3 regions of the Brevibacillus nitrificans genome follow, and region 1 is predicted to be linked to each of the others. Evidence: riboswitches for the same ligand, from Rfam matches in the RefSeq annotation. Region 1 holds a riboswitch; each other region holds the start of a gene.
What was found. A riboswitch is a leader RNA that binds a small molecule or an ion and turns the genes downstream of it on or off. The one in region 1 is predicted to bind cyclic di-GMP.

Region 1 (10,592 bases):
AGCGCAGCGTAAAAGGCTGGAAAGAAATCGAATACGAGGTCATGCGGGATGCCAATGACACCTGCATCATCGTGTGTAATATGGAAAACCTCGACCCAGTGGGGATTCATACAGGTGATAGTATCGTCGTAGCCCCTTCCCAGACGCTGACGGATCGCCAGTACCAAATGCTGCGCAGCGTTTCGACCAAGGTTATTCGCTCCTTGGGCGTTGTCGGTGGCTGTAACATTCAATTCGCCCTGGATCCAAAATCGGATCGTTATGTGCTGATCGAAGTAAACCCGCGGGTGAGCCGTTCCAGTGCGCTCGCATCCAAAGCGACGGGCTATCCGATCGCTCGTATCGCTGCAAAGCTGGCTTTGGGCTTTGGTCTGGATGAAGTGCTAAATCCGATTACGGGCTACACATACGCAAGCTTCGAGCCAGCGCTGGACTACATCGTCGTAAAAATCCCGCGCTTCCCGTTTGATAAATTCCCACTGGCTGACCGCAAGCTGGGTACGCAGATGAAGGCGACCGGGGAAGTCATGTCGATCGCCCGCAACCTGGAGGCAGGGCTCTTGAAAGCCGTGCGTTCCCTGGAGCAAGGCTGCACGCACCTGTCCCGTCCCGAGATGGCGACCTGGACAAAAGAAGAGCTGTCTTTGTCCCTGCAGGAAGCGACAGACATTCGCCTGTTCGTATTCGCAGAAGCCATTCGCAAGGGCTTCACCGAGCAAGAGCTTCACAGCTTGACCGGGGTTGATCCATTCTTCCTGCGCAGCCTTCGCAAAATCATCGATCTGGAAATCGAGCTGGCTTGCTGCGAGGGCACCGAACTGCCTGAGCAATTGCTCCTGGAAGCGAAGCGCCGCGGATTTGCGGATGAGACGATCGCGTCTTTGACCGGACGCACGCCGGCTGAAATCAAAAATATGCGCGGTCAGGCAGGCATTGCCCCGACCTACAAAATCGTAGATACATGCGCAGCCGAGTTCGATGCGCAAACGCCGTATTATTATTCCGACTGGCAGGGTGTAGATGAAGTGGCTACCTTGGAAGGCCGCAAAGTCATGGTGCTCGGCTCGGGTCCTATCCGGATCGGACAAGGGATTGAGTTTGACTACTGCTCCGTGCACGCAGCCAAATCACTGCAAAAGAACGGGATCGCCGCTGTCGTGGTGAACAACAACCCGGAAACGGTAAGTACGGACTATGAAACAGCGGACCATTTGTACTTTGAACCACTCCATGTGGAGGACGTCCTGCATATTGCAGAGCGCGAGCAGGTAGAAGGCGTCATGGTGCAATTCGGTGGCCAAACGGCAATCAATCTGGCAGCCAAGCTGGAAAATGCGGGGCTGAAAGTGATGGGTACGTCCCTGTCGGCTATCGAACGTGCGGAAGACCGCGAGCTGTTCTATGAAATGCTGCGCAAGCTGGACATCCCGCACATCCCGGGAAAAGGTGTTTCCTCGCTGGAGGACGCGACCGCGATTGCAGAAGAAATCGGCTTCCCTGTCCTGATGCGCCCGTCTTACGTAATCGGCGGTCAAGGGATGGTTGTCGTTCACGACCTCACCGAGCTTGAGGCGACGATCAACGGCTGGCTGAATCATCCTGACAGCAAGACGTTCTTCCCGCTGCTGGTGGACAAATACGTACCAGGCAGCGAAGCAGAAGTGGATGCCGTTTGCGACGGCGAAAGCGTCATTATCCCAGGAATCTTCCAGCATGTTGAAAAGGCCGGAATTCACTCCGGCGATAGCGTGGCTCTGTTCCCGGCTCCTGGCTTGTCAGATGAAATCAAGCAGAAGATCGCGAGCTATACCGAGGCAATCGCGAAAGAAATGGGAGCGGTTGGCTTGATCAACATCCAGTTTGTGATCGATGGAAGCACAGTTTACGTGTTGGAAGTGAATCCGCGTGCCTCCCGTACAGTTCCAATTACGAGCAAGGTAACAGGTATCCCAATGGTTCAACTGGCTGTTCAAGCACAACTGGGTGAGAAATTGGCGGATATGGGATACGGTACAGGACTCTTGCCGGAAATTCCTTTCGCGGTCGTAAAAGCACCCGTGTTCTCAACGGTAAAGCTGAACGGCGTAGACCCGGTCTTGGGTCCAGAAATGAAATCGACAGGCGAAGTGCTCGGCTTGGGTCGCTCCTTTGCGGAAGCGGCTGGCAAGGCATTCGCGTTCAAAGATCATTTTTACGGTGACTGGAAGCAAGGCCATCTGGTGATTGCGTCCTTAAAAGACTCCGACAAGCAGGCAGATGTCAGCAAAACGCTCGCACAGCTGCAAGCAGAGGGGGGCGTGCTGGTAGCGACAGCCGGAACAGCAGCATGGCTGCAAGAGACCGGAGTAGCAGTCAGTCATGTCATCGAAAATGAGGCAAAGCTGAACGAGCTGCTGCAAAAAGACAAAGCAGCCTTTGCCCTGATCACAGCGACGATCGGAAATCGTCATGGCCGTACCGGATTCGCCCTGCGTGGTCGTCTGGTGCAGCACGGTGTACCGCTGTTCTCAGCAGTTGAAACCTTTGATTTGTACGTGAAATCCATTCTTGAGAAAAGAGGTGGCTCGCATGCAGCCAGTGAAGATATTGGAACACTTTCCAAACTTGCCGCTCAGCAAGCATAAAGGAAAGGACCTGCTCAGAATCGACGAGTTCAACGGGGAAGAACTGATGGAGCTGCTGCATCTGGCCGCTCACATCAAGCAACTGCAAAAGCTGGGACAGCCGTTCCAGCCGCTGCAGGGCAAGACCTTGGGCATGATTTTTGACAAAGCGTCTACTCGTACCCGCGTATCCTTTGAAGTAGGGATGTATCAGCTGGGGGGCATGGGTATGTTCCTGAGCGGAAAAGAACTGCAGCTGGGCCGCGGTGAGCCGATCAGCGATACAGCGAAAGTGCTGTCCCGCTATGTAGATGCGATCATGATCCGCACGTTCTCCCACTCCTATGTAGAAGAGCTGGCAGAGCATGCATCCATCCCGATCATCAACGGACTGACCGATCTGTACCACCCTTGCCAAGCCTTGGCTGACATGCTCACGATCTGGGAGCATAAAGGCAAGCTGAAGGGAATCAAGCTGGCGTATGTCGGTGATGGCAACAACGTAGCAAATTCACTGGTTCTGGCAGCGGTCCTCTTGGGGATGGACGTGCGCGTAGCGACTCCGGTCGGCTATGAAATGGACGCCGCAATCGTTCAAAAAGCGACAGAATACGCGAAACAAAGCGGCGGAAACATGACTGTGACGTATGACCCAGCTGAAGCGGTTGCCGGAGCGGATGCGGTGTATACCGACGTTTGGACCAGTATGGGCTTTGAAGCAGAGAATGAAGTCAGATTGAAAGCCTTCGCGAACTACCAAGTCAACGAAAAGCTGGTCGCACAGGCAGATCCGAGCTATTTGTTCCTGCACTGCTTGCCTGCTCACCGCGGGGAAGAAGTGACTGCCGGCGTGATTGACGGAGCTCGCTCCTTCATTTTCGATCAGGCAGAAAATCGCCTCCATGCACAAAAAGCAATTCTTGCCGCGCTAGTGTGAGGAAAGGCTAATTCAAAAGAACTATTTATAGATAAAATCTAGTAAACTATGAATATTTGATTGCCGAAATTTGTCACTTATGTGTAAAATATAGGTATGAAAGTCGCGAAGAAGTACGGACTGTATTTGGTCGCTTGGTCCGTATGGAGCCAGTAGCGAATCCGCCCTTTTTACAAAAGAAAAGGAAAGATGCGCAGGGGCTGTAAATGGTCGCTTGGCCCCTGGGTTATGACCAGTAGCGAAGCCAGCTTTCTCCACTATCTTAAAGGGGGGGAAATATATATGAAAAAATGGGTCGCAGCAATCTTGATGGTGGCAGCTATCGTAGCAGCTACATCTGCAAATTTCAACATTGGCTAATAATTGCATGGAAGAAACACCGCTTTGATGAGTGGTGTTTTTTCTTCAACCCTTGGAGGAAAGCCAAATGCTTTTGGATGTAATCTGTTTATCGTTTATAGTTGCGCTGATTCGGAAGGGAAGAATCAGAGAATTCCCTAAATTTAACAAGATATGGCTTTTAGCTATAAGTATTGGACTCCAAGTTTGTTCCGCGCTTTTTCACACACTAGGAGGCATCTTCATTTCAGCAGCATACGTGTTTATCTTGGCTTTTTTACTGTTTAATCGAAAATATGAAGATATGAGAATTTTTATGGTCGGTTGGTTTTTAAATGCCATTGCAATATGGACAAATGGTGGGAAGATGCCAATTGATTTAGAACAGGCAAAGAAGCTGCCGTATGATCTAGAACCAATTATTAATGGCACAAATTTTAAGCATAATGTACTGACGGAGGCTTCCAATCTTCCGTTTTTAACGGATGTCATCTATATGCCGTCTATTATTCCGCGGGTTATTAGTATTGGGGACATTTTTATTATGTTAGGGGCATTTTTACTTATTCAGCGCTTAATGAATAAACCAATCTCATTATTACAACTCCGAGAAGGAAAAAGTTATGCGACAAAAAGCTGATATTCTAATCTTCATAAAAGGCATTATTGTGCAATTTGGTTTTGCAATATCAGCCATGCTTATATTTGCTTCTTCCTTGTCTGAATGGGAACCGCGTGATCACTGGGGAGTATTATGTACATATACTCTCCTCACCATTTTTTCTACTTTTGCGCCGATTCGATTATCAAATACGATATTAACCTTAAATAACGCTGTGATTTTTTCGGGTATCCTACTCTTTGGCTCTTGGGTCGGTGTATGGTCTGCGGTTATTGAAGCGCTGATTATTGGTTTTTTGATTCGGTTTAACCCATCTAAAGCTTTGGCCAATATTGGTCAGTTAATGATGACTATCTGGGTAGTAGACCAATTGAAAAATTGGCTAGGAAGTTTTGAGGCATTTTCTCCAATCATTACAGATCTTTTTTTAGCGGTCATTTACTGGTTCGTAAACCTCACTCTCTGTGGGCTGGGTATTTCCTATTTTTATAAAAGCAATTGGATTACAACGATAAAAGACATGGCAAGAGGCTTTACTTCTACATATTTACTGCTGATGATATTGGCTGGAGTGGGCGCGCGTTTAGTTGAGTCATACGGCCCGCTTACGCTAATTCCCATGATGGTTGCATTTATTACGATCAGCGTTGTATTCCATCATTACTACGATAGTATTCAAAAGCTTCATCAAAAGGTTGAAGAAGCAAAATCATTTAACCATCGCTTTTTGACTACAATGGCTGCCTCTATTGATGCAAGGGATCGTTACACAAGCGGACATTCACAAAGGGTCGCCCACTGGGGCAGAGAAATCGCCAGGAAAATAGGGATGTCATCCGAGAAGGTCGAAGAAATATACGTAGGCGGCATTTTGCATGATATCGGGAAAATAGGTATTGAAGATGAAATTCTGAATAAAAAGGGCAGATTGACGCCTGAGGAATACGACAGAATCAAACAGCATACCGTCATCGGGTACGAGATCATTTTGCAGGCGGGAATGTTCAAGGAGTTGCTTCCGGCGATTCGTTCTCATCATGAACGAATTGATGGTAAGGGCTATCCGGATGGGCTCGCCGGTGATGAGATTCCGTTGATGGCGAAAATATTGGCGATTTCTGATGCGTTTGACGCGATGGTTGCTGATCGACCGTATCGAAAAGGCCTGCCTGTTGAGGAAGCGCTAAATGAAATCAGACGTGGATCGGGCACTCAGTTTGATGAGATACTGGCAGCTCATTTCATCGAGATTGTAGAAAGACTGCCACGGGAAGAATTGGAAAGCATTATCAGCCAAGAAACCCAAAGCCAAAAACAGTTACAGGAGGCGATCCATTAACGATGCCTTTTCTGTAGCTGTTTTTGTTTTTGGGAAGCACATGCGTTGTTCGCTTGCATCAAGAATCAATAGCAGACATACTGGTAGAGAATGGAAATGTCGATGAGGTGATGGAGAGATGATTCCTACCTATCAAGACGCAGAAATGATGGTAAAGCTTTACGAGCAGTACGAATCAGAGCGGCTCAGGAAAGCAAGAGCTTGGTTTACAGCCGTTCTAGGGCAAAAGGAAGAAATCGCACCCGAAGTATTTTGGGAGAAGTATCCACGAACGGGTGAAGAATTCTCGCAGTTTACGACGCTCTACGGTTTTTTTGAAATGGTTGGTGTTTTGCATAAAAACGGTCTTATACATCCAGATCTCTTGTTTGATATGTGGTATATCAATGGATTTTACAGTCGGATGTATCCGATCATCGCCTCCTGGAGAGAGGAGGGGGACATCCATATCGCAGAGAATTTCGAGCGCCTGGCGTTAGCTGAGCTGGAGTGGATTCGCAAGCATAAGGGTGCAGAGTTTGTCCCTCAGGTATCGTATACAAAGCATGAATAATAGAGCATAAAACAGCCGGACGAGTGATCCTGTACGGGGAGGATTCTATTTTTCCATCCCGTACACAAGAAGCTATGGCTACACCAAAACCTTGGTGCAGCTTAGCTTTCTCACAGGTCCGGCTGCTTTGTTTCTGTCTTCCTAAAATTGCACGGGGAAAAAGTAGAGGACAAATAAGAAAAGTGGTTGTATTTTTATTAGTTCGTTTGTATAATTACTCACATGAATAAATCTTCGGAACAGGGAGAGAGAACGATGGCAAAAGATAAAATTGTGTTGGCCTACTCGGGCGGCTTAGATACATCCGTAGCAATTAAATGGCTCCAAGAAACATACAACTTTGATGTAATTGCGGTGGCACTGGATGTAGGGGAAGGCAAAGACCTGGATTTCGTACAGAAAAAAGCGCTGCAAGTCGGTGCGCTGAAATCCATCGTCGTTGATGCGAAGGAAGCATTTGCAGAAGAGTTCGTATTGCCTGCATTGAAAGCAAACGCGATGTATGAAGGAAAATATCCGCTGGTATCTGCGCTGTCCCGTTACCTGATTTCGCGCGTACTGGTAGAGATCGCAGAAAAAGAAGGCGCTGTAGCGGTTGCTCACGGCTGCACAGGGAAAGGAAACGACCAAGTACGTTTTGACGTCTCCTTCACAGCGTTGAACCCAGATATCAAAATCGTAGCTCCAGTGCGTGAGTGGGGCTGGACTCGTGACGAAGAGATCGAGTATGCGAAAAAGAACAATATTCCAATCCCGATCGATCTGGACAATCCGTACAGCATCGACCAAAACCTGTGGGGCAGAAGCTGCGAGTGCGGCGTACTGGAAGATCCTTGGGCTGCTCCACCAGAAGGTGCGTATGATCTGACAAAATCCATTGCAGATGCACCAGAGGAAGCAGAAGAAATCGAAATCACTTTCGTACAAGGGAAGCCAACTGCACTGAACGGTGAAGAGCTGCCATTGTCCGAGCTGATTCTGAAGCTGAACAAAATCGCTGGTAACCACGGTGTGGGCCGTATCGACCACGTAGAAAACCGCTTGGTCGGTATCAAATCCCGTGAAGTATATGAAACACCTGCTGCAACTACATTGATCCTTGCTCACCGTGAGCTCGAGTTCCTGACCCAGCCTCGCGAGGTAGCATCGTTCAAACCTATCGTGGAGCAAAAGCTGGCACAGGTGATCTATGAAGGTCTCTGGTACTCGCCGATCCGCAATGCAGTTCAAGCATTCATTGAAGAAACTCAAAAACACGTAACAGGTATCGTACGTGTGAAACTGCACAAAGGTCATGCGATCGTAGTGGGCCGCAAATCCGCTTCCTCGCTGTACAGCCACGAGCTGGCTACCTACAATGCAGGCGACCAATTCGACCACAAAGCAGCGCTCGGCTTCATCAAGCTGTGGGGTCTGCCAACCAAGGTATACGCACAAGTAAACGAAGGTGTCTTGCATGAGAACATGAATACAGACATCAAGATTTTGGACGAAAAGGATGCGATCAAGCAATGAAACTCTGGGGAGGACGCTTCACGAAGCCGACGAATCAGCTCGTAGAAGAGTATACTGCTTCTATCTCTTTCGACCAGAAGATGTGGCGTCAGGACATCGTCGGTAGCCTAGCACATGTCGCTATGCTGGGTAAGTGCGGTATCCTGCCGATGGAGGAAGTACGACAAATCATTGCTGGTCTGAAAAAAGTAAAAGAAAAGATTGAGCATGGGCAAATGGAGTTTCTCGTTGCTCATGAAGATGTTCATATGAATATCGAAAAGATGCTGATTGAAGAAATCGGTCCGGTGGGGGGAAAACTCCACACCGGCCGCAGCCGCAACGACCAGGTTGCACTCGATATGCACCTGTTCCTCCGAGAAAAGCTGATGGAGATTATCCAGCTGGCTATGTATCTGCAGGAAGCGATGATCGAGCAGGCGAACCAGCATCTGGACACTGTAATGCCAGGCTATACTCATCTTCAGCGTGCGCAGCCGGTTCTCTTCGGCTACCATCTGATGGCGTACGTATCCATGCTGCAACGTGATATCGAGCGGATGACGGAGACCTGGAAGCGGGTAAATGTGCTGCCACTCGGCGCAGGTGCATTGGCTGGGACGACATTCCCGATCGACCGTGCCTTTGTGGCAGAGCTGCTGCAATTTGATGGCATCTATCAAAATAGCATGGATGCAGTCAGCGACCGCGATTTCATCGTCGAGTTTTTGGCAGATGCTTCTCTCTTGATGGCGCATCTCTCGCGTTTGTGCGAAGAGCTCGTGATCTGGAGCAGCCAGGAGTTTTCCTTTGTAGAGCTGGACGATGCCTTCTGCACAGGCTCCAGCATCATGCCGCAAAAGAAAAACCCGGATGTTGCGGAGCTGGTACGCGGAAAAACAGGTCGCGTGTACGGCAATCTCGTTGGTCTGTTGACCGTTCTCAAAGGCTTGCCGATGGCGTACAACAAAGATATGCAGGAAGACAAGGAAGGCATGTTTGATACCGTTTCGACAATCCACGGTGCCCTCGCTCTCCTGACGCCTATGATTCAAACCATGCAGGTAAGAACCGAGCGTATGCGTCAGGCAGTGACCAATGACTTCTCGAACGCCACAGACTTGGCAGACTACCTCGTACGCAAGGATATGCCTTTCCGTCAAGCGCATGAAGTTGTAGGCAGGGCAGTTCTGTATTGCATCGAGCAGCAAAAGTATTTGCTGGATCTGTCAGTGGAAGAGTTCCAAAGCTTTTCTGAAGTGATCGGCGAAGACGTATACGAAGCGCTTGCGGTTGAGACGGTTGTCAATGCGCGCAATGTCATGGGTGGTACGGCTCGTAATCAAGTAGAACAACAGATCGAATGGTATCGCGGCAAGCTGGTTGATACCCATGCATGGGTGGACACGAACAGCCAAAAGGTCATGATCGAGGCGTTGATTGACATCGGTGCACCGGTGCAGCGCGCTTTGTAAAAGAAAAAAGCGGATGGGCGACGAGCCTATCCGCTTTTTCATGTGCCGAAAGGGAGTATCTACAGTCTTACACACGTGCTTTCCATTTCTCCAGTAAGGTGAATCCATAGGCGGAAAGCCTTGTGCCCTGCTTTTTATTTCCTACCTCTATGCATCCTGTGCGGCTTAGATAGTGGAGCCTTTGGCGGATTTGAGCGTCGGTCATGGGAACTGGCAACAAGGCGTTTAATGTCTGGCGACCGATTCTCTCCTGGCGCTTGCTACAGGAAGCAAGGATCTGCAAGATCGACATGTATTCGTGCAACGCCCCGTGTCGGGACAAAAAATCAATCGTCTCCTCTAAGTCTTCTGGCTCCGAGGGCATTGTCGCAGAGGAAGCAGCAAGAAGAATTTGCTCGGGTAAGTGACACAGCTCCACGCGATTTCCCTCTGCGATCACGACGGCATAATGAATAAAGTTTTCCAGCTCCCGGATATTCCCTGGCCAGCTGTATTTCAGGAGGAGCTCCTCTACATCGGGTGAAAACGTGAGGACCTTGTTCTTTTTTTGCAGGAAGTAGTTGATCAACACCATGATATCCTCGCCTCTATCCCGCAAGGCCGGTATTTTCAGTGGCAAGACATTCAGACGATAGTACAAATCCTCGCGAAAGGTACCTCGTTGGATCATCTCAACCAGATTTCGATTGGTTGCCGCGATCACGCGTACATTTATCGGAATGACACGGTGTCCGCCGACTCTCATGACTTGGCGCTCCTGGAGGACACGAAGCAGGGAAGCCTGGATGCTGAGTGGAGCATCCCCAATCTCATCAAGAAAAATAGTTCCATTGTGAGCGAGTTCAAACAGCCCCATCTTTCCGCCTTTTCGCGCCCCTGTGAAAGAGCCTTCCTCGTACCCGAACAATTCACTCTCCACCAAGCTTTCTGTGAGTCCTGCGAAATTGACGGGAACAAAAGGACCGTCCCTGCGAATGGAGTGCTGGTGTATGGCTTGGGCAAACACTTCCTTCCCGGTGCCGTTTTCACCTGTGATGAGAATGGTAAAATCACTTTCGGCAAGCTTCATCGCGACTAGTCTGTTTGCCTGCGTCGATGGACTGCACCCGATGATGTGATCGAAGGAGTATTTGGTCATAAGTCCTAATTGTGTACTCTTTTTCCGAATCTCCTGTTCGAGCTGCTGCACCTTGGTTACGTCCTGGAAGCTAATGACGAGCCCTAAAACGT
Region 2 (10,592 bases), on a different contig from region 1:
CGCTTTTTTGCTGTCTGAATGAGTACATTGCGGAAGGGCAAGCTGAGAGAAAAAGGATTGCGGTGTTGATTTTGATCGACTTTGAACGACTCTTTCAAAGCTAGGATGCCCACAACAGCTGTCCAGGAAAAAGGGGAAAAAAGCGAAGGCATTAGGGACACAGCCGAGGCGTAATGGAAAAAACGGAACAAGCTTCCTGAAACGACCACTTTTGGACGCCGTTCCGTTTTTGGAGTGTAGCCGTGCAGGGATGCCCCCTGCGTAAGTGGCCCTACTAACGGAGCGTCTTCCCCTTTTTCCTCCTCCGAAGCTGAAGCACAAGGTCCCCAAGGTTGTAATTTCAGTTCGACTCATTTAGTATAGGTAGGATAGGAATTCAGGCGTTGTGGAACAAACGCCTCTAGGAATATGAGTGAAGCTAGCCGGTTTTATTGCACCCCACTGTCCATGCAGTCTTTGGTGTGGCGAATCGGGTCGCTTGTGAAAGGAAGTGGAAATGATGGCAAAATCGTTTGCGTCTTTTGGCTTTCGACCGGAGCTGATGCAAGGGATTCAAGACCTGTACTATAAAGAACCAACAGCCATTCAGGAAGAAGCGATTCCGCTGATTCTGGAGGGCAAGGATGTGATCGGACAAGCGCAGACGGGAACGGGGAAAACAGCGGCGTTCATGCTGCCCATTCTCAACGGCTTGGAGGAAGGGAAACGGGATATCCAAGCGTTGATCCTGACGCCAACTCGCGAGCTGTCCATCCAGATCGCCAAGGAAGTCGAAAAGCTGGGCAAGCATCTGAATGTCAATGTTTTGTCGCTCCACGGTGGTACGGATATCGACAAACAGCTCAACAAACTCAAGGATACCGTTCATATCGTCGTAGGTACGCCAGGACGTGTATTGGATCATATGAAACGCGGATCGCTGCACTTTGGCCGCATCTCCACGCTCGTATTGGACGAAGCCGACAAGATGATGGAAATGGGCTTTTTGGAGGATGTCGAGCAAGTCGTCGTTCATACGCCAAACCAGCGCCAGGTGCTGCTGTTCTCTGCGACGATGCCGGACACGGTGAAAAAGCTGGCGCACCGCTTTATGAAGCAGCCGCCGCACATCAAGATCGAAGGAAAGCAAAAAACGGTAGAACGCATCGAGCAATTTTACTACGTCGTCAACCAAAGCGACAAGACAGATGCGCTCGTCGATCTGCTCGAGCAGGAACAGCCTTTCCTGACTATCATTTTCGCCAACACCCAGGTGCGGGTACAGCAGCTGACGGCACGCCTGCAGGAAAACGGACTGTCTGCACAAGCGCTGTACGGTGATTTGTCGCAAAACAAACGGGAGCAGCTGATGAAGCAGTTCCGTGATATCCGCTTCCAATACTTGATCGCGACCGATATTGCGGCACGCGGCTTGGACGTGGAAGGCGTTACGCACGTCATCAACTACGACCTGCCAAATGACGTAGAGAGCTACATTCACCGCGTCGGCCGTACGGGTCGTGCAGGACAAAAAGGAAAAGCGATCTCGCTCATCTCTCCGCGTCAGAAAAACCTGATGGGGCGCTTTGCGAAAACGACCAAAGCTACCATCGAGGAAAGAATTTTGCAAGCAGGCCGCCATCTGGATGAAGGTCGTCGCCAACGCGCTGAAGAGCGGGAAGCACACTTCATTGAATTGCGCGAGCAGCAGCAGAAGGAACTGAAGAAGGAAAAAGACAAAGAGTTTGCACCGATTCGCGAGGCGATCAAGAAGAAGACGAAGGTCAAGCCTGGCTACAAGAAAAAGCTGGCGCGTGAGCTGGACGAACTCCAAACGAAGTACGAGCAAAATCGGAAACGTGCGGAAGCAATCGCCGCGCGAAAAGCAGGCAAGACTGCTAAACCAGCTGGTGCTGGAAAGCCAGCGAAGGGTGGAGCTAGCAGACCTGGAGGCAAGAGCCAGGGAGGAAGGCCGTTCCGTCCACCCGCAGGAAAAGGCAATTCAAGAGGGTAAAAGAATGATGACAAGCTGTCCGGAACTGGTAAAGTCCGGGCAGTTTTTTTGTGCAACGAAGGCTCCGCCTAAAAGCTTGGCGGAGCCAAGTTTTCTAATAGGGATAGCCATGCTGGTTGCGACCTTACTTTTTAAGGAGAAGGGGCCCAGATGGGGAAAAATACGAAAATAATGAAGGGAAAAGGAGCGAAATCCTGAAAAATTATCGTTCTTTTCGTGCATGCACCTAATAATTGAAAGTCTTGGTATAATCGGAAAAAAGGAGGCGGTACGGATGGATCAAATGGATCAGGAAATTTTGCAGCTGCTTAAAATCAACGGCAGGATGACGAGCTCCGAGATCAGCAGACAGGTGCATTTGTCCGTACCCGCCGTATCGGAGCGCATCCGCAAGCTAGAGGAGTCAGCCGTCATTGATCTATTTACGGTAAAGCTCAATCGCGAGCAGATCGGCCAGCAGCTCCTTGCCTTCATCATGGTACAGCTGGAAAAGCCCGAGCATGTGGAGGAATTTCGCAAGGTCATTTTACAGGCGGACAGTGTATTGGAATGCCACCATATGGCGGGTGCCTACGATTATATGCTCAAGGTAGCGCTGTCAGGAACGAAAGAGTTGGAGCGCCTCATCTCGGAGACGATTAAGCAGGTGCCGGGTGTCGTCAAGACGAACACGATGATTGTGCTCTCTTCCATGAAGGAGGAGATGTGAGATGACGGCTGTATGGAACGGCTTGCTTTTCGGCATGCTGCTGCAGCTGTCGGTGGGGCCGGTTTGTCTGGCTGTTTTGCAACGATCCATCTCCCTCGGCTTTCGGCAAGCGTGGTGGATGATTGTCGGGGTAGCACTGGTCGATGCTGCATACATGGCAGGAGCGATTGGCGGGCTAGCGTTGATTTTGCAGATAAACATGGTCAAGCAGCTTGTTGTAATTGGCGGTGCAGTCATCCTGATTTGGTTTGGGATGGGAAGTATTCGGGCAAAAGTCCCGGATACAGGTGTCGTGCAGGCAGCCGCTTCGGGTACCGCTGACAATACCCTGTTGTCCATGCCTGCGGCGGAGCGAACAGAAAGGGAAATCGGCAAGGGGAGAAGCTTTCTCTACGGAGTTGGCTTGACGCTGACAAATCCGCTGACTATTCTTTTTTGGGCGGGCGTATTTGGTTCGCTGATTTCCTCTCAAACAACGTCGGCTGGTGGCCAGCTGATTGGCTTCGCAGTGGGGTGTGTCCTCTCTACGCTGCTGTTTCTTACAGGGATCGCCAGGCTCGGTACCTATGCGGCTAAAATGCTTCGCCCTATATGGCGGAAACGAGTGAATATCGCAGTCGGTATTTTTCTCATCGGGTTTGCTATTGTTCTTTTCTTTCAAAATCGTTGGTCCTTTTGAAATAGTGTTTTCCACCTAACGCAATGGGGTAGAATATAGGTAGATAGGACCCTTTGTGCAGACCGCAACAAAGTACGGGGTGTGAGGAGAGGCACGCGATGAAGGATTTTTGCTTGAAATGTGGCAGCGAGATGAGCCCTGGGGAATACACCTGCAAGGTATGTGGGCAAAACGATATGGATGAATATCGACTGATTCGAAATTACGTCAGGAGCTTCCCGAATTCGAATGCCATGCAGATTGCCAATGCAACCGGCATCTCGGTATCAAAAATCTTGCGCTATATCAGGGATGGCTCTCTTACCGTCGTGGACAGCCATACCCGTCGGGGAAGATAAATCGATAGAAAAACAAGCCCACCGCAAAAGCAAGCGTGCTTTTCAGGCAGTGGGCTTATTTGGCGTTTCTGCATTTTGGGATAATAGGAAGAGCTAGAGCCAACGCAAACCTTTAGGATAATGGTTTTTCAGCTGACCGTCCGCCTGTTTTCCCCATCCCAGTGAAAATCCGTCTACGGTAATCAGTGTCCAGCCGTTGCTGCCTTCCCGGCTGAGCGCTTCTCCCTTCAAATAGCGAAGCAGATCGGGATCCTCCGCGGAGAAATCAGCAGAGCGTGCTACCTCCTGCGCAGAGAGGGCAAGTGCCAGCGCATGGCTAGGTTCGAGTCGGTTCTTTTTCACCGTTCCCAGGTGCAGGCCGACACGCAATACTTTGATGCCGTCCCAATCCAGCTCGGGTGCTGGTGAGTAGAAAAGTTGCTCACCAAACAGCAGGAAGGCGCGATCATCTTCCAAATGACGCGATAGGTGGGGAAGCACCTCTGCCGCAAAGGCGCGCCAAGCAGCGATGGCTTCCTTGCGTCCGGCTGGAGCTGATTTGGCTCGTTTTTCTTTCCGCTTTTTCTGGACCTCTACCGGCTGATCGGCATCAGCGCTTTTGTGCAGCTTGGCGAGGTAGTGTCCCTCGCCGCTGAGCAAATGCGGCCAAAGCCTTGCTGTTTGCGCCAGCTCATCATAGACTGGCGTTGCCCACTCGGGGTGCCCAGTGGAAAAATGCTCGGGATGCGGTAGCGGGATGATCGAGAACTCCGGGTGGCGCTCGAGGAAGATCGTCATCGATTGCTCGTTTTCCAGAGGGGCGAACGTACAAGTCGAGTACACGAGCGTCCCCCCTGGCTTAAGCATAGCCGCAGCTGCATCGAGAATATCGATTTGCATCCGGTGGCATTCGAGCACTTTATTCGGGGACCATTCGTCGATCGCTTCCGGGAGCTTGCGAAACATGCCTTCTCCTGAGCAAGGCGCATCTACGAGAATCCGGTCGAAAAATTGAGGGAAGCGTTCCATGAGCCGCTCTGGAGTTTCGTTGGTGACGACTGCGTTTGGCACGCCGCAGCGCTCCAGATTTTCCGAGAGGATACGTGCGCGCACCGGATGTATTTCATTGGCGATTAGAAGACCTTCGCCTTGCAGAGCAGCAGCGAGCTGCGTGGACTTTCCGCCGGGTGCTGCGCACAAATCCAGGATGGTTTCGCCAGGCTGTGCCTCCAGACATTCTGCAGCCGACATGGCGCTGGGTTCCTGCAAATAGTACAAGCCGGCGGAATGATACGGATGCTTGCCCGGTCTCATCCCTTCTTGATAGCGAAAGCCGTTGGCACACCACGCAACCGGCTCCACAGGAAAGGGGGTGAGGGCGAGAAAGCGTTCGCGCTCGATTTTCAGAGGGTTCACGCGCAAACCGTGAAAGACGGGTTGTTCGTATGAAGCGGCGAATGCGTCGTACTCGTCCTGCAGCAGGGCCCGCATCCGTTCTGTAAAAGCAATAGGTAAAGATTGTGTCATAGAAGCCTCCGTTGTCAGAATTTGGCCGATGGGTAGAGGAAAAGATAGAATCATGGCGAATCTTAGAAAATGAGGTGAGAGCATATGAAAGGATCCCGTGCGGAACGCTACCGCTCCCGGCGGAGGAACGACTCGGAAGTCAGCCGGTTTTGGATCATGGGGTTGCTTTTCTCACTGCTGGTGCTTGCTTTTGAATTTTTGATCGAGATTCCCGCCGACGCAGATTGGCTGCAGGAGATGGAGATGGCGCTGTTTTCCGCCAGCTTTACCTTGCTTGCCTTTTATCTGCTAGGGCTTACGTTTGTATTTTCTCGCGGGCAAAGGGTTGGGAAGATCAATCACCAGGTCATTATCTACGTATGGCTGGGAGCGATTCTGTTTCACTTGTTCCTGCTCATCAGCAACTTGTCCAATCAGCATGTCTACAAAGCAGGGATCATCTTATTTTTAGGCCCATTGTTCTTGACTGTCTACCATTTTATCACGTACTTGTCCGCATTGCGCGAGGAGCGTGCGGAACAGGAAGCGGCTACGGGTGCTTCGATGGAGCGCGTCGCCTATCAGATGATTTTAGAAGGCAGCAGGGTGTACAGTGAAATCAATCGATTGAAGACGGAGTACCCCGAAATCGAACAAATGCTACGTGCCAACGACTTCCACAACAAGCTGGAACGCTATGCTCTGGAAATGCAGCAGTATTTGCAGGTCAAGCAATTCGAGCGCAAGGACGTGGAATTGTTGGAGGGCCATTATTATTTTCTGGAAAACCTGCTGACATTGGCAAAGCAGCATCCAGGGATTATCGAATCCCGTCAATTTGCTCGTCGTGAAGACTAATGGTTTGATGGCAAAGGAGAGAGTAGAAACATGTTCTGGAAGAAAGAAAAAGGTCAGGCAGAAGCACAGACAGCAGTAGCGATTGCAACAGAGGAAACACAAAGTCAAGATGTGTGGAAGAATGAGCTGCAAGCCCTTTATGAACAGATGGGAGAAGCTCTTTCGCAAAATGGGGAAGTAAATGCCCAGCATGGGAAACTCATACAACTGGTTGCCCAAATGAAAGGCGTCATCGAAACCATCAAGTCGATTAACGAAAGTGATGACGAATCAGCGAGCCAGCTGCATGTTCGGGGGGAACGCCTGACTACCATCAGCCAGCAATCTATGCAGCGTGCAGAAGCGGGAAAATCCGCGATGACGGAAGTAGTCGAAGTGATGAGTCTCTTGGATGCAGAGTCAGTCAATACGGCGCGCTCCATGAGCCGGCTCGAGGATCGTTCCTCGGAGATCACCAGCATTGTCAAGGTGATCAGCGACATCGCCAACCAAACCAATTTGCTGGCACTGAATGCAGCGATCGAGGCTGCACGTGCTGGTGAGCAGGGCAGAGGCTTTGCCGTGGTAGCAGATGAAGTGCGCAAGCTGGCAGAAATGACAGCGAATTCGACCAAGACAATCGCAGAGCTGATCGGAAAAATTCAGGAAGAGACAAAAGAAGCGCTGGCGAACAGCGAAAAGAACAGTTCAGCGATCAAAAACGGCCTGTCGATCAGCCGAGATGCCTCCGGCAAGATGGAGGGAATTGTACTGGCTTTCCACGAGGTAAGCGTAGAAGTTTCCGGTGTCATGCAAATCATCGAGCATCAAAAGCAGTTTGCGGATGAAGTAGCCAAGCAGGTAGGGGAAGCCGTTCTGCTGCTGGGTGATTTAAATCAGGATCTGGCTTTGCACGTGAGCAGATCGGAGGAAGTGGCGCAGCTGCTGCAAGAGAGTATAGAGGATGGAAAGCGCGTACTCTCCGAATAGCTTTTTAAAGTATGACTGCCTTACCTATTTTTTATTTGACTATTCAATCGAGAAGTCTATAATCGAAAGTGGACTAACCAAAAAATTCCTGTAACTTGACAATTCGACAAAACATTCGCTATGAATGGGCAAACCCATTGAAAGGTGGGGACGCAAAGCCACGGGCCTACGGATCTTCTCTATGGCAGCCGGGTTGCCAACTAGCAGGTTTTTTCATGCTGTCTAACGGCTCCCTTCTGGCGATGGGGGCCGTTATTTTTTTGGACAAGGGAGAGGAGAAGGGATATGTCGATTCTACAAGCTTTGAACAAGCAATTCATCAATGGGGAATGGAGGGACGGACTCGCTTCACGGAAGCTGCCGGATCTCAATCCGTACAACGGTGAAGTCATTACCGAATTCCAAATGGCTAGCTTGCAGGATATCGACGAGGCCTATCAAGCCGCTGCTCGTGCAAAAAAGGAATGGGATGAAGTGAATCCCTATGTCAAGTCGCGGATTTTGGAGCGTGCGGTGGACTACATCGATGCTCACGAAGAAGAAATCATCGACATCATTATCAAAGAGCTCGGTGGGACACGCCTCAAAGCGTTTTTTGAAATCGGTCTGGTGAAGGACATTATCCGGGAAGCGGCGACATTCCCCGTGCGCATGGAAGGCAAAATTCTCCCATCTCCTGTCGACGGAAAAGAAAACAGGCTGTATCGCATTCCAGCAGGAGTAGTAGGGGTCATCAGCCCCTTCAACTTCCCGTTCTATCTGTCCATGAAATCTGTAGCTCCGGCTCTGGGGGCAGGAAACGGCGTTGTGCTGAAGCCGCATGAGCATACGCCGATCATGGGTGGTACGCTCATCGGAAAAATCTTTGAAGAGGCTGGCCTTCCCAAAGGCTTGATCAACGTAATCGTAACGGACATCTCGGAAATCGGAGATGGATTTGTGGAGCATCCGATTCCGCGCATTCTCTCTTTCACAGGCTCCAGCCAGGTAGGCAGCCATATCGCACAGGTCGCTGCCAAGCATTTCAAAAAGGCGATTCTGGAGCTGGGCGGAAACAGTGCGCTTATCGTACTGGAGGATGCGGATATCGAGTACGCTGTCAACGCAGCGGTGTTCAGCCGTTTTACTCACCAAGGCCAAATTTGCATGTCAGCCAACCGTGTGCTCGTCCATCAAGACGTATACGATCCGTTCCTCGATCAATACGTGAAGAAAGTGTCCTCGCTGAAAGTGGGAGACCCGTACGATCCGGACACCGTCATCGGTCCCTTGATCAATGATCGTCAGGTGAAGAGCCTGATGAGCACCATTGAGGAGGCGATCAGGGAGGGAGCGACTCCGATCTTGAAGGGCGAGGTAACAGGAAACGTCGTAGCTCCCACCATTTTGACGGATGTCACAACCGATATGGCCATCGCCTCCAAGGAGCTGTTTGGACCTGCGGTATGCATTTTCAAATTTGCGTCCGAAGAGGAAGCGGTTCAGATGGCAAACGAAACGCCATTTGGACTCTCAGGAGCGATTCATACGCGCGATCTGGAGCGTGGAGCACAGATGGCGAAGCGAATCGAGACCGGGATGATCCATATCAACGACGGTACGATTAACGACGAGCCGATTGTCGCGTTTGGCGGAGAAAAGCATTCCGGTCTGGGACGTTTGAATGGGCAGTGGAGCCTGGAAGAGTTTTCGACGCTCAAGTGGATCTCCGTTCAGCATAAGCCTCGTCAATTTCCTTATTAATCATGTAGAGTTAGGTGGTCAGCGATGAAGACAGTGGAAGAATGGGAACAAACAGATCAGGAACAAACGTGGGAAGCGGCGGACAGCACTCAACCGACAGAACCGTCCGAATCCGCAGAAACGGCAGAATTGCTAGAGGCTTTTATGAAAGTGGCTCCGTATCTGAACGACTTGATTTCCGATGATGTTACGGTGGGTGTCTATGATACAGAGAAGCTGCTGATGAATATTCCGGGGAAGACATTTGCTCTGCAGGTGTCACCTGGCGATCCTTTGCAAGAGGGAGATATCATTACGACTGCCATCCGTACGAATACGCATCAATCGATGATCGTGCCCAAGGAGCTGTTCGGGTTTCCCCTGATTGCCCGTGCTGTTCCACTTCATGACAAGCAAGGGCGTGTAGTCGGGGGCGTCGGCATCGGTTCCAGCATGGAGCGGGCAAATGTTCTGTACGAGATTACGGCTAATCTCTCCAGTGTCGTAGAACAGGTAAGTGCGACGACAAATAGCATGGCGTCCGAAATCGGCAAATTAAACGAGCAGATGCGCGCCATCTCCGTTCAGGCCAAAGACGTCAGCGACAGTACCGGGGAGATCGAGCAAATCGCGCTGGCTGTGAAAAAGATTGCGGACCAAAGCAACATTCTGGGGCTTAATGCGAGCATCGAAGCAGCGCGGGTAGGGGAAGCGGGGCGTGGATTTGCCGTCGTGGCCAACGAAGTGCGCAACATGGCGAGCAACTCCCGCGAAAATGCAGAGAAAATCAAACATACGACCGATTCCATTCGAGAGCTGATCGTGCATCTGCAGACATCCATCGAGCTGATCAATCAGACGATGGAAAGTCAGGCAACGGCTACAGAGCAGATTTCCGCGACGATGATAGAGGTCAGCGACAATACGCAAAAGCTGGCTGACTTGGCCGAAGAAGCGTTCCAATCCAAATAAAAAAGCTTGTTTCATGTAACGAAACGTCCCTCCCTGGTGTCATACAGGAGAGGGACGTTTTTTGGTACAGTAAGAATTTATAAGATTCTTAGCCAGTATAAGTGCCACTAAGGCTCCGCCACAAAGCTTGGAGCCACGTTTTCTAATTGTATCCGACTTTTCGATTAATGGATGGATAGGGGGATATCATGATCAAGCGCGTAAGCATGCTTCTCGTAATAGCTACGCTCCTAACGTCATTCATGTTCGCTCCAGGCGAGACCAGTGCCGACGATGGACCTCGTCCTTGGACAAAGCCGGTAGAAAAGGAAACGAGCGAAGCGATCAAAGGTGGAACACATAAAAAGCAGGAAATCAAATTTGGCGATGGCGGCGTGTACTGGATTCACCAGCTGACCGCTCAGCAAAATCAGCAGCCGTATGTCGTGAAGATCCCGGTTCGCGGTGATCAGGCGACGTTTCGTTACCGTGCGATCGCGGAGAACAAGCAGCCCTACTGGGCAATCGTACCGCTGCGTGACCTTCATACACTCCCGCTCGCCTCAGGTTTCATCGAAACAGAGGGCAAGTCGATCTGGCTGGGAGCGCCGATCGTGTATGCGCCCATGGGCAACGGGACAATCAACGAAAAAAAGGATATGGCACTTCCCGTTACCGTACGGAAATCCGCAGGGGGCTATGTACTAGAGGCCAGCTTGCCGATACGAGCCGGTCACGTGAGCGAAATGTGGGCATTGGAATCTCCCGAGCCGCTCGTTGTATGGGGCCAAGAAAAGCTGGACAGCATCTGGCTCAGCCTGGATGTGACGGATAATGCCAAATGGCTGTATGACGGGTACTATTACAAGAGTCCTTCGACTTATGTGC
Region 3 (10,592 bases), on a different contig from region 1:
AATTGCCGCATGGACAAATTGACGGATACGCCCAGAGAGGTAAAGCCTTGGTTATGCCACTCTTTTAATTGCCTGCAAGCGGTCCTGAGCATCCACTCCCCGATCGGAACAATTAACCCGTTCTCTTCGGCAAGCGGTATGAAATGAAGCGGAGATATCCAGCCACGAACAGGATGGTTCCAGCGAATCAACGCCTCTACTGAAATGATTTGCCCGGTGTGCACATCAATCTGCGGCTGGTAAACGACGAGAAACTCGTCCCGGGAAAGAGCTTTGTGCAGATCATGCTCCAAAACCAGTCGCTCGAGGAGCTGCTTGTCCATCGTGGGATGGAAGCGTTTAAAGCGCTGCCCCTCTCTTTTTGCTTCATTTTTGGCTATTTGAGCGTACTTAACCAGGTCGCTTCGACTATGCCCATCGTCTGGACATACGGCTATACCGATGCTCACCGTGATATTTAAAAGGAGATGCTGCAGCGCAAATGGCTCCCTCATGATTTCTTGAATGCGTTGGCTAATCGAAATGGTTTCTTCGTCTGCCTGTGAGGAAGCTACGAAGAGGGCGAATTCATCTCCCCTCAACCGACTAAAGAACACCTCTGAAGGAAGAGCCCCGTGAATACGGCTTGCCACGGTCTTGAGAACCAAATCCCCAAAAGAAATACCCAGTGATTCATTAATCGATTTAAATCGATCGATATCCAGCAAGAGAATGGCTACTTTACTCCCGTTATTTTGCTCGAGGACATCCGATAGCCTCTCTAAAAAGAATCTCGCATTGGGAAGCTGCGTGAGTTCATCGTGGTTAGCCATGTACGTAATGTACTCCTGATCCCTCTTCTGTTGACTCATATCGCGGAATACCATGATGAAGCCCTTATTGTTACCGTTTTCAATGAAAGGAGTGGTGATATAGGACCCGGGAAAGGTTGTTTTGTCTTTGCGAATATAGAAGCTTTCATGCATTTGATTTAACTGGATGTCAGTGGTTCTCATGGAGGCTGTATGTTCGACATGTTGATGGGAAGGAAGCGTGGCATCCGCCTCTTGGATGAGATGGGAATAATGCATCCCGACGAGCTCATCTTTTTGCCATAGCAGCAATTGCTCTGCCTTTGGATTGACAAACGTCACGTTCCCATCCATGTCCATGACGATGATCCCTTCTCCCATACTAGACGTGATCGTATGCAGGAACCGTTCTTTTTCCTGCAGCTGTTCCTTTGCTTCCTTTAGCTTTTGATAGGGTTCTTTTACGGAAACATAATACAGCGCAGTAAATACAAAGTAATAAGCAGCTAGCTGAAAAAAATGACCGGTTAAGTTCGCCATATCATACACACTCATATACGTTGTGAATAGGAAATCACTGATGATCAAATACACGGAGCCAACCAGCAGCATGAGATGCAGAGTAGATGATGAACGAAGTGTCTTCAAACAAAAAAATATACATAACGACTGAATCAAAATGGCCAAATACTGCAGCGTATTTTTAACAGCAGTAGTGCCTGCACCTTCTACGACCACCTCAGGCAAAAGCTGATTGGGATCAAAAATTATGAATATCCAGATCAGAGAATAGGCAAGAGAAACGCAGTAGGCCATCCATCTATGAAAAGGCAGTGCCTGCTTTTCTTTTGCAAACACGAAAAGCAGCAGCCCGATCGCAAGGGTCAGACGGGAGAGCAAATAAAACCAAGTCGCCTTATAGGCAGAGCTTTCCGATAGAAAGTATGGCATTCCTTTATAGGAAAGGGCATGGAATATCTCTAGCACCCCAACTGACAGGAAAATAGCGCCCATCCAAAGTCGTTTTTGAGAAAAGACATGGGGAAAAAACATCCATGCCTGAATCGCGATTGCAATCGATGAAACAATTAAAAGAATTTCGATCATTAGGTGAATCATCACATAATTATCTTTTCCAAAATAGCCGTACCACTCTTGCTGAAAGAATAAGACAGCACCGAGAAAGAACAAGGAAAATATGCTAATCCAACGGTTCTTTATCACAAGCTCAACTGATCCTCGCATCCTAGGAAAGCCTCCTCCCTTACCGTTTCCATTCCAATCATCCTGGGGTAATCCTTATATGTCCCTCGCATAGTTTGTTTGGTTCCGCCCATTTTTTTTGGAATCGTAAAGGGACTTATCGGCTTGTTCAACCGCTTTTTGAAACATCTTACAGTCCGTCATTTGCGAGACACCGATGGAAACCGTCACTTTCAGCAAATGCGTTCCCTTTTCTGTATAAAACGAGCTTGTTTCTACCCTTTCCCGAACAGCTTCCACCAGGGAGACCATCGTTTCCTTTTGATCAACAGCCAAGAATAGAATAAACTCTTCACCGCCGTACCTTCCCACGACTACATTATTGGCATCATACGCATATGCAACCTCTGCTATCACATTGGAAACCCCTTTTAAGACCAAGTCACCCGTTACATGACCATATGTATCATTAATCGTTTTAAAACGATCAACATCAATCATGACAATAAACATTTGCTTCGTAGATTTGGTGAACGCTTTTACTGCCTTTTGAAAGTACCGAATATTATATAGCCCTGTTAAAGGGTCATGATCTGCATCATATTGCAGTTTTTTCTTTACCCTTCGATCTCTTTCGGCATTGACAATAAATAGGCAAAGAAGCAAGGCTGTCAGCACATAAGAAGCATAACGGACAAGAAAGATCTCCTTGAAAACACTCCAGCCATCGGGCACGAAAATAATGATGGGGATATCAGAAATGAACCAGCCTATGGTAAATAAAAAGACTATCGAGACCGGATGAAGGCCAGCGCCTTGGATGGATCGATACACAAGAGCGACGAAAACAGGAAGAATCATGCCAAAAACAACACCGGGAACGGAACCCTCTCCCCCCAAAACCAGCCTCCAAAGAGCTGTTATGAGTAAAGTCGGAATCGCTAGTTCCCACCCCCACCTGACAGAAAAAAATACTAATGGAATGAGGCGGAGATCAAATCGATATTCCCCATATTGAATAGGAAGATAAAACATACCGATGACCGAGGAGGATATGACGATTATCCTGCCGATTTGAGCGAAGGAAGGAGTGAGTCTATTCTCATTGTTGAGTATTTCCACCATGCATAAATGCATGAAAAAAATGATCGCGATATTTGAAAGAGTGGACTGAATCACTGCATTCATCATCCCTCCTCCTCCTGATTTGAATTTCGATTTGAAGATCCCCCTTGCGCAGGGCAAGGGGACAGGTAGGGTGACACGTGCATGATTGCGCTATAACCCAAAAGTTATAGTTCGGATTCTAGTTGTGAAAGCAGCGTAATGACATGGTGAGAAGCTTCTTGAAGCTGTTCAAACGCTTGCTGCGCACCTAGCAGATTGCCTTTTTCATAGGATTCTACTGCTTGCATGGCAAACTGATGGACAGCCTTATGCGGTTCTTCAAGTTGTCTAAAGGAAGGCTGGTCTTTGACTCGTTGCGGCAACTGGCCATAATACCAGGCCCCAAGTCTACAGTTTTTGTGAGAGGCTGCTTGCTTGGCATCGATATTTTCCATACCTAATAGCATGTTATAGATCTTCCATTTCCAGAGAAGATGGTCCGTTTTCGCGACTCGGATAATGTCTTTATAATTCAGCCTCACATTGATGCTAAAGAAGGTATTTCGGTATTCATCCATTTTCTTGCTGAGTTCAAAGATGATTTCTGCCGTTTGCTTGGCAACTTCTTGTGAGTGCGCGCTCAGATCAAAAATAATGGAATTTCGATAGGCGATATCCATCACAGAAGACGTTTGTTCTTCGGTCATCGCGGCAATTTGGGAAGTGGATTGATTGATTTCCTGCATCGTGGAAACGATGGTTTGCAGCTCTGAGTCGGCAAATTGTGCTTCCTTCACGCTTTGCTCTACCAGTTTTCCGGTTTCACCGATTTGCTGGGTCACATGCTCGGAAACTCTTTGCAAAGAGTCCATATTGGCTGTAATCAGAGCGATCTGCTCCTTCGTATGTTCAGCCAGCTTTCGTACCTCTGAAGCTACAACGGAAAAGCCTCTGCCGTGTTCCCCTGCTCTCGCTGCTTCAATACTCGCATTTAAAGCGAGTAAATTGGTCTGATCCGCTATTTCGCGAATGATTTTCACAACGCCTTGCGTTTGCTTGATTTCGTAATTCAGCTGGGTCACGCGTTCTAAAACTTTATCGTACACACCGCCCACCTGTTGAATGTCAAAGAGAGCGCTATTGATGACTTGCTTACTTTGCTCTGCCGATTGAACAGCTTCATCCGTCCTTTCGGCTACTCTGCCTGCATGCTCCGCTACCTCTTGAATAGAGGCACTCATTTCTTCCGTTGCCGCCGTTACACTATGGCTTTCCTCGATCTGCTTATCCATTCCGGTAATCAGCTGCTTCGTCGTATCCAGCTCGGTCAATTGATTCAGCATGTCGGATATTCCGATTAAGAAGGACTTAAACGTCTCCTCCATGTACACTTCCACGATTAATTGCTGATCAAAAGCCGCCAATTTTTGTACCGATAGTACACTCTGAAGCATCCGATCCGGTTTCGTGTGCAGTTTTTCCATCAGGATGGTTGTCATAATCTGAATTAATAAGTGATGGGCAGAGATAAAATGCTCGGCGGTCAGATGAATGCGGCTGTGAACTTGACCAATAATGATTCTGGTCGCTACGTATTCTTGGTCCACTTCTGCAAGAAGGAACTGATCCAGGTATTTCTCCATCGTTTTACGCAGTCGATCCACACTCGAATTGTGCACAATGATCTGATGAAGATGATCCATCGAAGTAATCGCCCCGTAAAACTGACCAACAATCTCAGCCTTGTACGGAGTTAGAATGTGAGCAGCTTCTTTTATATGTAAGAGCGTATCTTGATTGATCCCCATAAACGCCAATCGATCTTTCACCCGCTCACCAACGTCGGAAATGTTCGTAGAACGAGAATTCTCCAAATACGCTTGCCACGATTTTGATTTTTTATGAAAAAAGGACATAAGCTACCTCCGATAATTTCAAATGATGGATCCTAGACAGAGAAATTTTCACACAAAAAAACCGACCTTATTTTTGCGAACAAATAGGGTCGGTTGCACTACTCGCTCCCTGCCATTCAAGTGCCCACATACGAATGACAGATCATCGCTTCCACGGTCATTTAGTTAAGTTGAGGTCATAATTTTTGAATACTGCAGCGCTTTAACCAATCAAAGTTATTATAGTCGTATTTGCCTATATAGTCTGTGAACACATAGTGAAAAGGAGCGAAAAAAATCAATCCTTTCGTTTTTGATTCTTTTTACCTATTACTTAATACCCTGTTTCCAATAAACGAAACATCCCAAGCAACATTTTTTTGAGCCAAGGCTGCAGGCTATCCTGTATCAATTGGCTTTCTTTTTCTTCTTGCGATACATCCGGGTATCCGCAGAAAAGATCAAGTCACCTACGTTCCATGCATCGTCAGGGTAGATGGAATACCCAATTGAAATGGATACGGGGATTCGAAGACGTTTTGAAAGCTCCGCACATTTGTTGTGGAAAAACTCGATTCGATTTTCTGCCTCGTGCCTATCGATCCGTGGAGATAACAGGAGAAATTCGTCCCCTCCTGAACGCGCTAAAATATCCCGTTTTCCTGTGTGTAAAGCCAACACGCGGGAAATGAGCTGTAGGACCTCGTCCCCTTTGGCATGTCCATATTGATCGTTGATTTGCTTGAAATCGTTTACATCAATGACAAAAATACAAAGCTTCGCTCCTTTTTTCCGACTGAAACGGAGCTGTTTATCTGCCTGTCGATCAAAATAGCGTCGATTAAAGACGTTCGTTAAAGCATCCCGATGAGCGAAATAAACGGACTTGTCATATTTGCTCCCAAGAAACCACGCAAATGCAAGGGCAACGAAGGCTGGAATGGGAATGAAGTGAGGAGGCTGTCCTAGATAATACTGAACCATCATGCGTATAAACAAAATCACAATCAATACGAATAACGTAACGGTTATTCTCCCGGTATATTTCATATATGCTGCCTCACTCGCTCAGTCTTCGATTTGGAAAAAAATTCATACGCCCACCAATAAAAGATTATATTATGACTAAAATAAAAGGAAAAGCAGGGAATTTGGCACGCGAAACAAAAAGCCCGTATATGCGCGATATACGGGGCTTGTTTTCCAATCGTCTTCAATTTCGTTCCGCTAAAAACTGCTCAAAATCATCCGTCGCCAGCGGTCTGCTGAACAGGTAGCCTTGCCCGTGAGCACAGCCGTTTTGCTGCAACGCTTCTGCTTGGTCATCCAGCTCGATGCCTTCCGCGATGACGTTCATCTGCAAACTGTCCGCAATCGTCACAATCGCCTTCACGATCGCCTGACTCTCCTGATTATGGTGAATATCCCGAATAAACGATGCGTCTATTTTGATTGTATCCACTGGCAAGCTCTTGATGTAGCTAAAGGAGCTGTAGCCAGTCCCGAAATCATCGATCGAGATGTGAATGCCCGCTTCACGCAGCTGCTTGAGAACTGCCGTCGCTTCTTCCATTTTGACAAAAATGCTCTCGGTAATTTCCAGCTCCAGCCACTGTGCCGACAGCCCAACCTCTTCCAATACCCCTATAATTCTCTCTACCAGATCCTTCTGGAAAATTTGCCGCGCGGATAGGTTTACGGACACCTTTAGCATATGCCCTTGATCATGCCACTTCTTGTTTTGCTTACAAGCTTCTCTCAGAATCCACTCGCCCAGCTCGAGGATCATCCCGCTCTCTTCTGCAATCGGAATGAATTTGCCTGGAGAGATGACTCCCAGCTCCGGATGCACCCAGCGTACGAGTGCTTCCATTCCCGTCAGCTTCTGGGAGCTGATATCCATTTTTGGCTGGTAATAGACGTGGAATTGCTGCTGGTCAATCGCTTTGCGCATCTCGTTTTCCATCAGGATGCGCTCCAGAGATTTTGCCTCCATCGTTGGATCGAAAAACGAATATCCGTTGCGTCCTTGCGATTTCACGGAATACAAGGCGGTGTCGGCTCGTTTCAGCAGGTCCTCCGCTGTATCGCCATCCTGCGGAAACAGCGCAATCCCGATGCTGCACGAGATATTCACCAGATGTCCACTGAGCTCGAACGGCTTCTGCAGCTGTCCCATGATCAAGTCCGCGACTTCCTCCGCTCGCTTGGAGTCGCCCTGCTGGCCTAGCAGGATCGTGAATTCATCCCCGCCCAAACGTGCCACCATGTCTGACGGCTGTATGCAGGACTTTAGACGCTTCGCCATTTCGACCAGCAGCAGATCTCCGATATCGTGCCCGAAGGAGTCATTGATGTCTTTGAAACGGTCCATATCGAGAAACAAGACGGCCAGGTTGGACTGGAAACGCTTGCCCTGCATGATTTCCTTTGTCAGATGCTGGACGTACATCCGGCGATTCGGCAGGTCCGTCAGAGAGTCATGATAGGCCAAATGATGAATCATTTCCTCCGTCAGCTTGCGTTCCGTAATATCGCGCGTAACGAGAATCAGCTTGGTCACGTTGCCCTGTTCGTCGAAAACCGGACTGGTCTTCGTCTCCGTCCAGACCGCAACCGCACGCTCGGATTTGATGCGGCATTCCGCCATGTAGCCTTTTCCCGTGGAATACGTATAGCGGATCGCATAGCTCATGATGTCCCGATCCTCTTCCACGATCCATTCGAGCAGATTTTGAAACTTTTCAGCTGGCACATCGTGTTCCCACAGCGTTTGATGCGAAGGCGACAAATACAGAAAATCCCCATCCGAATTGATCACGGAGATGATGTCGGACGTATTTTCGGCGATGATCCGATACCTGGCTTCGCTCGCCAGCATTTCTGCCTCCATTGCCTTACGGTCGGTGATGTCGTTGCGAATAGAGACGTACTGATAGATTTTCCCCGCCTGATTCATAAAGGGAACAATCGTCGTGTCAACCCAGTACAAGGAGCCATCCTTCGCTTTATTCTTAATTTCCCCGCGCCATATTTGACCCGATCCGATGGTGGCCCACATGCTTTTGAAAAATTCTTTGGAATGATGACCGGAATTCAACAGGCGGTGATCCTGCCCGATCAGCTCATCTCGACTGTATTTGGATATGCGGCAAAATTGGTCATTGGCGCTCTGGATAATGCCCCGATGATCCGTGATCGCCACAATGGTGGACTTGTCCAGCGCTCTGCGTACATCAGCGAGATCCCGCAGGGCACGCTTTAGTTTTTCGTCTTTTTCTTGCAGCAGGTCTTCCCATTCCTGCGGCGAGAGGTCTACTACCGCTTCGGTTCTCATCTATCTATCACCAGTTCCCCTCGTCTATGTACAAAAAGGACCCTATCCCAAACGGATTGGATCATGGCTTCATTGTACCATGAACTTCCAAAAGGTCTATGGCTCTCGGTGAAGGGCTTTTCAACATTTCTGTAAACGTTGGCCTTGCTGGGGCGCATAGGCGGCTGCGGGGAAAGAGAGGAAAAGGGAGAAAAAGCTCCATAGGTCATCTCTGCACAAAAAAAGACCAGCTCCTTATCTGAAAAATAGGAACTGGTCCCCTCATGCGCAATGCGCGATTAGATTACCTTGTTTTCCTCCAGCTGTCGGATCGTCTCTTCCGAATACTGCAGCTCCTGTAAGACCTCGCGCGTATGCTGACCGAGCAGCGGTGCAGGACGCTTGATCTGACCGGGCGTCTGAGAAAACTTTGCTGGAAATCCGAGACTCTGAATCATTCCCGCCAGCGGATGCTCGTACTCGATCACCATGTCTCGGGAACGGATATGGGGGTCATTTAGAGCCTCGTCATACTGATAGATCGGGCTGGATGGCACCCCGGCCGCATCGAGCTTTTCCAGCCAATATTGCGAATCCTGCTGGACGAGGACAGACTCAATGATTGTTTCCAGCTCTGGCAGATTTGCCGTACGCTCGCTGTTGGTCAAAAAGCGCGGGTCGTCGATCAGCTCTTCCTTTTCGATCACTTCCTTGCAAAACTTCTCCCACAGCTTCTGATTTCCCGCGCCGACCAGGATGTTTCCGTTTTTGGTCGAGAACCCCTGATAAGGTGCGGTCACCCGGTGGGCGGAGCCGTTTGCTCTCGAAACTTCACCTGCTCCGAAGTAAGCGGCAGACTCCCAGACGGTCCAGGCCAGTCCCGAATCCACCAGCGACAGATCGATATGCTGGCCTTCCCCGGTCGTCATTTTGTGGATGTAGGCAGCCATGATCGAGTAGATGGCGGTAACCCCTGCGGCGATGTCATGTATGGCAATGCCGTTCTTGACCGGACGTCCATTCTTTTCTCCCGTCATGCTCATGAGCCCGGACAAGCCCTGCGCCATGATGTCATAACCGCCCTTGTGACTGTAAGGCCCTGTCTGTCCGTACCCGGAGATCGAGCAATAAATCAGACCTGGGTTCAGCTCGCGCAAAGTCTCGTAGTCGATCCCCAGCTTTTTCGTCACACCGGGACGGTAGTTCTCGATAAACACATCCGCAGACCGGACGAGATCGTACAGGATTTCTCGGCCTGCCTCTTCCTTGATATTGAGGCGAATCCCCCGCTTGTTGCGGTTTGCCATCATGAAGCTGTAGCTCTCTTCCTCGAAATACGGGCCCATGATGCGGCTATCGTCGCCATTCGGGTATTTTTCTACCTTGATCACATCGGCTCCCAAATCGCCCAGCACCATCGTGCAATACGGTCCTGCGAGCACCTGCGTCAAGTCTATCACTCTCATGTGTTGTAACGCCTGCTGCATCTTCTGCCTCCTACTCGTTACAAGCGAATCAGTATACTCCTGTTCAGCTCCGCGACGGAATTGCTACCGGACAATGCTACGGATACATCCAGCTCGTTGATCAATGTGTCGAGAACACTTGCCACGCCCTTTTCGCCCGCAACCGCGAGACCGAACATGAAAGGTCGTCCGATCAGAACAGCCGTTGCCCCCAGTGCGATCGCCTTCACCACATCCGCCCCTGTGCGCACGCCACTGTCGAGCAGCACGGGAATACGTCCGTCTACCGCTTCTGCGATCGCCGGCAAAGCATCCAGTGTCGAAATGGCTCCATCTAGCTGACGTCCACCGTGATTGGATACGATGATGCCGTCTACGCCGCGTTCTACAGCCAGCTTCGCATCGTCCGGGTGCAGGATGCCTTTGACCAGGATCGGCAGCTTGGTGTGCTGGCGCAGATAGTCGATGTCATCCCAGTTGAGCGTCGGATGATAAATGTTGCGGAGCACTTCCTCTACGGCATTTTCCGAGTTTACTTCGGACAGTCTGGAGCAGAAAACAGGATCCGAAACGTAGTTCGCCAAGCCTCTTCCTTCACGCAAAGGAGAGTAGCCATTGCGGAAATCGCGGCGCTTCCATCCGAGCATGATCGTGTCCACAGTAAGTACGATTGCCGAGTAGCCAGCCGCCTCCGCACGCTTGACCATGCTGGCGCACACTTCCCGATCGTTGGACCAGTACAGCTGGAACCAGCGCGGGGCATCCCCCATGGTTTCGGCGATTTGTTCCAGCGTATGAGCGGAAACGGTGCTGA

Region 2: it holds a riboswitch for cyclic di-GMP, as region 1 does, so the genes downstream of both, yfmT (benzaldehyde dehydrogenase) here and EDM59_RS01120 (DUF5317 domain-containing protein) in region 1, are expected to answer to the same signal.
Region 3: it holds a riboswitch for cyclic di-GMP, as region 1 does, so the genes downstream of both, EDM59_RS13465 (methyl-accepting chemotaxis protein) here and EDM59_RS01120 (DUF5317 domain-containing protein) in region 1, are expected to answer to the same signal.

Annotation. Positions count from the first base shown of each region.
Region 1 is NZ_RHHU01000002.1:30,897-41,488, reverse strand. Features, by position in the region: gene carB (carbamoyl-phosphate synthase (glutamine-hydrolyzing) large subunit) at 1-2,624, shown strand, start outside; gene argF (ornithine carbamoyltransferase) at 2,569-3,540, shown strand; cyclic di-GMP riboswitch class II at 3,633-3,716, shown strand; gene EDM59_RS01120 (DUF5317 domain-containing protein) at 3,968-4,519, shown strand; gene EDM59_RS01115 (HD-GYP domain-containing protein) at 4,503-5,840, shown strand; gene EDM59_RS01110 (DUF4760 domain-containing protein) at 5,959-6,393, shown strand; gene EDM59_RS01105 (argininosuccinate synthase) at 6,649-7,908, shown strand; gene argH (argininosuccinate lyase) at 7,905-9,362, shown strand; gene EDM59_RS01095 (sigma-54 interaction domain-containing protein) at 9,430-10,592, opposite strand, start outside.
Region 2 is NZ_RHHU01000017.1:189,036-199,627, forward strand. Features, by position in the region: gene EDM59_RS24125 (DEAD/DEAH box helicase) at 500-1,993, shown strand; gene EDM59_RS24130 (Lrp/AsnC family transcriptional regulator) at 2,268-2,702, shown strand; gene EDM59_RS24135 (LysE family translocator) at 2,704-3,381, shown strand; gene EDM59_RS24140 (hypothetical protein) at 3,480-3,719, shown strand; gene EDM59_RS24145 (RsmF rRNA methyltransferase first C-terminal domain-containing protein) at 3,813-5,225, opposite strand; gene EDM59_RS24150 (hypothetical protein) at 5,310-6,062, shown strand; gene EDM59_RS24155 (methyl-accepting chemotaxis protein) at 6,093-7,031, shown strand; cyclic di-GMP riboswitch class I at 7,149-7,232, shown strand; gene yfmT (benzaldehyde dehydrogenase) at 7,317-8,774, shown strand; gene EDM59_RS24165 (methyl-accepting chemotaxis protein) at 8,919-9,725, shown strand; gene EDM59_RS24170 (hypothetical protein) at 9,914-10,592, shown strand, end outside.
Region 3 is NZ_RHHU01000009.1:15,360-25,951, reverse strand. Features, by position in the region: gene EDM59_RS13475 (bifunctional diguanylate cyclase/phosphodiesterase) at 1-2,036, opposite strand, end outside; gene EDM59_RS13470 (GGDEF domain-containing protein) at 2,091-3,185, opposite strand; gene EDM59_RS13465 (methyl-accepting chemotaxis protein) at 3,287-5,017, opposite strand; cyclic di-GMP riboswitch class II at 5,096-5,179, opposite strand; gene EDM59_RS13460 (GGDEF domain-containing protein) at 5,405-6,046, opposite strand; gene EDM59_RS13455 (sensor domain-containing protein) at 6,210-8,333, opposite strand; gene EDM59_RS13450 (CaiB/BaiF CoA transferase family protein) at 8,612-9,799, opposite strand; gene EDM59_RS13445 (alpha-hydroxy-acid oxidizing protein) at 9,817-10,592, opposite strand, start outside.